2 regions of the Streptomyces sp. NPDC094143 genome follow, and region 1 is predicted to be linked to the other one. Evidence: riboswitches for the same ligand, from Rfam matches in the RefSeq annotation. Region 1 holds a riboswitch; the other holds the start of a gene.
What was found. Region 1 has a riboswitch for S-adenosylmethionine ahead of thrC (threonine synthase). Riboswitches for the same ligand answer to the same signal wherever they lie in the genome.
Positions count from the first base shown of each region.

Region 1 (3,305 bases):
CGAACAACGACGCTCAGACGAGCCCGGCCGCCCGGAACGACTCCAGGCTCGGGCGAATGGTCGCGGTCAGCCCCGTGCCCGCCACCGCGTCCAGCGTCTTCAGACCATCCCCGGTGTTGAGCACGACCGTGGTCTTCGTGGGGTCGAGAACCCCGTTCTCGACAAGCTTCTTCGTCACGCCCACCGTCACACCACCGGCGGTCTCCGCGAAGATCCCCTCGGTCCTGGCAAGGACCTTGATCGCGTCGACGACCTGCTCGTCGGTCACGTCCTCCACCGCACCGCCCGTGCGCCGCGCGATGTCCAGCACGTACGGCCCGTCCGCCGGGTTCCCGATCGCCAGCGACTTGGCGATCGTGTCCGGCTTCTGCGGCCGCACCACGTCGTGCCCGGCCTTGAACGCCGTCGACACCGGCGAGCAGCCCTCGGCCTGCGCACCGAAGATCCTGTACGGCCTGTCCTCGACCAGCCCGAGCTTGATCAGCTCCTGCAGACCCTTGTCGATCTTCGTGAGCTGCGAGCCCGAGGCGATGGGCACCACGATCTGGTCCGGCAGCCGCCAGCCGAGCTGCTCGCAGATCTCGTAGGCCAGCGTCTTGGAGCCCTCGGCGTAGTACGGCCGCAGGTTGACGTTGACGAAGCCCCAGCCCTCGCCGGCCGGGTCGCCGATCAGCTCGGAGCAGAAGCGGTTCACGTCGTCGTAGTTGCCCTCGATGCCGACGAGCTCGCCGCCGTAGACCGCGGCCATGACGACCTTGCCCTGCTCCAGGTCGTGCGGGATGAACACGCACGAGCGGAAGCCGGCCCGGGCCGCGGCGGCGCCCACCGCGCCGGCCAGGTTGCCGGTGGAGGAGCAGGAGAGGGTGGTGAAGCCGAAGGCGCGGGCGGCCTCCAGGGCCTGCGCGACGACGCGGTCCTTGAAGGAGTGCGTCGGGTTGCCGGAGTCGTCCTTGACGAAGAGCTTGCCGGCGTCGACGCCCAGCTCGCGCGCGAGGTTGTCGGCCTTGACGAGCTTGGTCCAGCCCGGGTTGATGTTCGGCTTGTCCGCCACGTCGGCCGGGACCGGCAGCAGGGGGGCGTAGCGCCAGATGTTCGCGGGGCCCGCCTCGATCGTCTTCCGCAGCTCCTCGGCGTCGTAGGCCGAGAAGTCGTAGGCGATCTCCAGCGGGCCGAAACACTCCTCGCAGGCGAAGACCGGGCCGAGGGGCACGCGGTGACCGCACTCGCGGCAGCTCAGGGCGGCGGCCGGGCCGAGGTCTACGGTGGAGTTCGTGGTGCTTGCAACAGTCTGCACAGCCATGTGAGGCGAGGCCCTTTCTCCTCATCTTCCTCACGACGCATCTCGCCGTGAGACGGATTTGGCACCTTCCCTAGCCGGGAGCCTCGCGCTGTGGTCGCCAGTGACCTACGAGAACCGACTGGAGGGTTGCCGGGGCTTCATCGGGCCGTTTCCCTCTGCCCCTCTGGATGAGCTGTATGTGGTTGTAGGCGGCGGGTGACCCCCGGACATGCGATGGTCATCCGCGTTGTTCAAGACTGTAACCGACGACCAGGACAGTTGAGATAGTCGTCCGAACCGCGAGACGCGTCACATTCCGTCCCGCCGAGAGAACGCTAAGGAGCCGCCACGGTGCTGGAAGAAGTCGAGCGCTGGCTGAGCACCCGTTCCTGGTCCGCGAACGAACGCCCGCTCCACCGGATCATGGCCGCCAAGCAGCGCACGGGCCGGACGGTCAGTGTGGTGCTGCCCGCGCTGAACGAGGAGGAGACGGTCGGCGACATCGCCGCCGTCATCCGGCACGACCTGATGCTGCAGGTCCCGCTCGTCGACGAACTGGTCGTCGTGGACTCGGGATCGACCGACCGCACCTCCCAGGTGGCCGCCGCCGCGGGCGCGACGGTGGTGCACCGCGACGCGATACTCCCGCGCGTCCCCACCGTGCGCGGCAAGGGCGAGGTGCTGTGGCGCTCGCTGCTCGTCACGCGCGGCGACATCGTCTGCTTCGTCGACGCGGACCTGCGGGAGTTCTCGTCCGACTTCGTCTCGGGGATCGTGGGCCCGCTGCTGACCGATCCGGACGTGGCCCTGGTCAAGGGCATGTACGACCGTCCCCTCGGCGGCGCCGGCGGGCAGGGCGGCCGGGTCACCGAGCTGATGGCCCGCCCGCTGCTGAACATGCACTGGCCGCGGCTGGCCGGGTTCGTGCAGCCGCTGGGCGGGGAGTACGCGGCCCGCCGCTCGCTGCTGGAGCGGCTGCCGTTCCCCGTGGGGTACGGAGTCGAGCTGGGCATGCTGGTGGACGCCCTGCACCTGGTGGGCCTGGACGCCCTCGCCCAGGTGGACGTCGGCGTGCGCAAGCACCGGCACCAGGACGGACAGGCGCTGGGCCGGATGGCCGCCGAGATCTACCGCACCGCCCAGCTGCGGCTGGCCCGGGGGCAACTGATCCGGCCGTCCCTGACGCAGTTCGAGCGGGGCGGGAACGGCTTCGAGCCGCGGACGTACTCGGTCGACACCGAGGAACGCCCGCCGATGGTGGAGATCGCCGAGTACCAGGCGCGGCGGGCCGCCTGACCGGGACCGTTTTCGGCCGGACGCGGCAAGTCCGTACGTTTGAGCGTTTACAGGCCGGGCTAGGTTGAGGCCTATGGGTTCGACGCACGGTTCTGCACGGGTACTGGTGGCCTCCAACCGGGGCCCGGTCTCCTACACGGTCGGTGAGGACGGTTCGCTGAACGCCAAGCGGGGCGGCGGCGGGCTGGTCTCGGGGCTCTCCGCGATCGGCTCGGACGCCGACGCCCTGTGGGTCTGCTCGGCGCTGTCCGACGGCGACCGGGAGGCGGTGCGGCGCGGGGCCGGCGAGGACGGCGTGCGGATGCTGGACATCCCGGCCGACGTGCACGCCGACGCGTACAACGGCATCGCCAACTCGGTGCTGTGGTTCGTCCACCACATGCTCTACCAGACGCCGCTGGAGCCGGTCTTCGACGCGGAGTTCCGGCGCCAGTGGGCGTCCTACGAGACGTACAACCGGGCCTTCGCCGAAGCGCTGGCCGAGGAGGCGGCGCAGGGCGCGGTGGTCGTGGTGCAGGACTACCACCTGACGCTGGTGCCGGGCATGCTCCGCGAGCTGCGCCCGGACCTCAGGATCGGCCACTTCTCGCACACGCCGTGGGCGCCGCCCGAGTACTTCCGGATGCTGCCGGACGACGTGGCCGGGCAGGTGCTGCGCGGCATGCTGGGCGCGGACCGGCTGGGCTTCCTCACCCAGCGCTGGGCGGACGCGTTCACGGCGTGCGCGGAG
Region 1 covers NZ_JBEOTZ010000007.1:135,033-138,337, reverse strand. The annotation lists gene thrC (threonine synthase) at 14-1,300, opposite strand; SAM riboswitch class I at 1,319-1,474, opposite strand; gene ABTZ58_RS12115 (glucosyl-3-phosphoglycerate synthase) at 1,631-2,575, shown strand; gene ABTZ58_RS12110 (alpha,alpha-trehalose-phosphate synthase (UDP-forming)) at 2,649-3,305, shown strand, end outside.

Region 2 (3,305 bases), on a different contig from region 1:
CGTCGTGCTGATCCCCCTGGGCATCGCCGCGACCGGCTTACGCCCTCGCGGACCGTTCCGAGGCGCCCAGGGTCCCGTCCCAGCAGGTGGAGCTGGACCGCGGTACGCCCACGCCCACCTCCACGCTCCAGCCCTCCTCGACGCCCGCGCCGGGCGGGTCCGCCCCGGGCGACGAGGCGGTCTCGCGGCCCCCCGGTGACCGACAGCTCAGCGAGTGACGATGATGACGACGGCCGCGGCCAGGGCACCTCGGACGACGGGCCGGGCGACGACGACGGCCCCGGATCCGAGGGCTGACGGCGGCCGCCGGCGGATCTCCGCCCGGGTCCGGATCCTGCTGTGGCTGCCGCTGGTGATGGCGGGCCCGCCGCACTGGGCGCCCGGCTCCTGCCCCGCTTCGACGTGCTGCTGGACCACCTCGACCTGGACGTCCGGCCGGCCCGCGCCGATCTGGTCGTCACCGCCGAGGGCACCCTGGACCACCAGACGCCGCGCGGCAAGGTCCCGGCCGAGGTGGCCCGCCGGGCCAAGCGGTACGGACGCCCGGTCCCGGCGCCGGCCGGCACCCTCGGCGAGGGCGCGCACCAGGTGCCGGGCGTGGACGCCTGCCACGGCATCCTGCCCGCCCCGATGGAGCTGGCGGAGGCGCTGCTGCGGGCGGGCGAGCTGCTCACCGACGCCACCGAACGGGCCCTGCGGATGATCGTCCTGGGCGGCCGGCTACCGCGTCACGCCGAGGTGTCCGGGACGCAACGCCCTTCCTCCGTGCGGTAGTTCCACTTCGCGCCGTCCGTGACGAGCTCCTTCACCGCGTGCACGAACCGTTCGACGTGCTCGTCCGGCGTACCGGCCCCGAAGCTCACACGGACGGCGTTGAGGGACTTCTCCCCCGGCGCTGCCTCCGGCGCCCCGCACTCGCCCTGCGTCTGCGGGTCGCTGCCGAGCAGCGTACGCAGCAGCGGGTGGGCGCAGAACAGCCCGTCCCGCACACCGATGCCGTACTCGGCCGAGAGGGCGGCGGCGAAGTGGGAGCTGTTCCAGCCGTCGACGACGAAGGAGATCACGCCGACCCGCGGGGCGTCGTCCCCGAAGAGGGAGAGGGTGCGGACCTCGGGCACCTCGGCGAGCCCCGCGCGCACCTTCTCGATCAGGTACCGCTCGCGGGCGACGAGGGTGTCGAACCCGGCCTCGGTGAGGGCCTTGCAGGCGGAGGCGACGGCGTAGGCGCCGATGACGTTCGGGGAGCCGGCCTCGTGACGGGCGGCGCTCTCGTGCCACTCCACGTCCACGCCCCCGTCCGCACGCCGCGCTACCTTGCGGCTGGCCCCGCCGCCCGCGAGGTACGGCTCCGCCGCGCCCAGCCAGTCGGCCCGCCCGGCCAGGACGCCGGAGCCGAAGGGCGCGTACAGCTTGTGCCCGGAGAAGGCGACCCAGTCGACGTCGAGGTCCGCGACGGACACCGGGTGGTGCGGGGCCAGCTGGGCGGCGTCCAGCACGATCCGCGCCCCGTGGGCGTGCGCGGCGGCCGCCAGCTCCCGTACGGGCCACAGCTCGCCGGTGACGTTCGAGGCGCCGGTGACGCAGACGAGGGCGGGCCCGTGGGAGTCCCGGCCGGCGAGGGCGCGCTCCAGGGTCCCGACGGCCTCGCGGTGGCTCCTCGGAGCGTCGAGGAAGGTGACGCGGGCGTCGCGCCAGGGCAGCAGGGAGGCGTGGTGCTCGGTCTCGAACACGAAGACCTCGCACCCCTCCGGGAGGGCGGCGGCGAGGAGGTTGAGCGAGTCGGTGGTGGAGCGGGTGAACACGACCTGGTCGCCGGCGCGGCAGCCGAGGAACTCGGCGACGGTCCGGCGGGCGTTCTCGAACAGGTCCGTGGACAGCTGGGACAGGTACCCGGCACCGCGGTGGACGCTGCCGTAGTACGGCGCGTAGGCGGCGACGTCGTCCCAGACCCGCTGCAGCGCCGGGGCGCTGGCGGCGTAGTCGAGCGCGGCGTAGGTGACCTCACCGCCGGTCACGAGCGGCACGGTGACATCCCGCCCCAGAACGGGCAGTGGGGCACAAACGGACCGGTCGGCGGCAACGGCGGAGACGGACATGGCGAACTCCCGTGAGACAGGGGTGAAGAGAGAGGAAGGGGGTGCGGAGGCGGGGCTCTGCGGCCCTATCGCATTCGCTGACTCACGGAAGACTCCTCGTCGACCAGGACCCCTGGTGTCGCGAGGGGTCCGCGCTTGCCGCAGACCTCGCTGCCTGCGGCCTGGTCTTCACCCGGGGCACCCCGCCACGGACGGAGGGTTGCCGGACAGTCGGCCGGGGCCTCATGACTGTCACTCATGACCTGGTACGGGAACGTACGTGAAGTGATCGGCGTCCCGCAACCCGTGTCCGGATCACGGGACGCGTCTCACGCGTCAGGCGTTGCTGGCGGCCACCCACCGCTCCAGGGTCCGCTTGGCGGCCCCCGAGTCGATCGACTCCGCCGCCCTGGCCATGCCGGCGCCGATCTGCTCGGCCAGCGTGCCCGTGCCCGGCTCCAGCGCCACCAGCGCCGCCGCCGCGTTCAGCAGCACCGCGTCCCGCACCGGGCCCCTCTCGCCGTCCAGCAGGCGGCGGGCGACCTCGGCGTTGTACGAGGCGTCCGCGCCGCGCAGGGCCTCCACCGGAACCAGTTCGAGGCCCACCTCGCGCGGGTCGAAGGCCTCCTCGGTCACCTTGCCGTCGCGGACGATCCAGACCCGGGAGGTGGCGGTGGTGGTCAGTTCGTCGAGGCCGTCGTCGCCGCGGAAGACCAGGGAGGAGTGGCCGCGCCCGGCGAAGACGCCGGCCACGATCGGCGCCATGCGCGGGTCGGCCACGCCGACCGCCTGGGCGCGGACCTTCGCGGGGTTGGTCAGCGGACCGAGGACGTTGAAGATGGTCCGGATGCCCAGCTGCCCGCGGGCCGCGCCCGCGTACCGCATCGACGGGTGGAACTTCGCCGCGAAGCAGAACGTGATCCCGGCCTCCTCGGCCACCCCGGCCACCCGGTGCACCGGCAGCTCCAGGTTGACGCCGAGCTTCTCCAGGACGTCGGAGGCGCCGGACGCCGAGGACGCCGCGCGGTTGCCGTGCTTGACGACCTTCGCGCCCGTGCCGGCGATGACGATGGCCGACATCGTGGAGATGTTGACGGTCTTCGCGCCGTCGCCGCCCGTGCCGACGATGTCGACCGCCGGGCCCGGCACCTCGATGACGTTGGCGTGCTCGTACATCGCCCGGACGAACCCGGCGATCTCCTCGACGGTCTCCCCCTTGGCGCGCAGCGC
Region 2 covers NZ_JBEOTZ010000009.1:243,888-247,192, forward strand. The annotation lists partial or broken gene ABTZ58_RS15165 (small secreted hydrophilic protein) at 1-297, shown strand, start outside; partial or broken gene ABTZ58_RS15170 (glycerate kinase) at 310-774, shown strand; gene ABTZ58_RS15175 (aminotransferase class V-fold PLP-dependent enzyme) at 729-2,096, opposite strand; SAM riboswitch class IV at 2,223-2,339, opposite strand; gene trpD (anthranilate phosphoribosyltransferase) at 2,412-3,305, opposite strand, start outside.
Region 2: another riboswitch for S-adenosylmethionine. It lies ahead of ABTZ58_RS15175 (aminotransferase class V-fold PLP-dependent enzyme); the one in region 1 lies ahead of thrC (threonine synthase).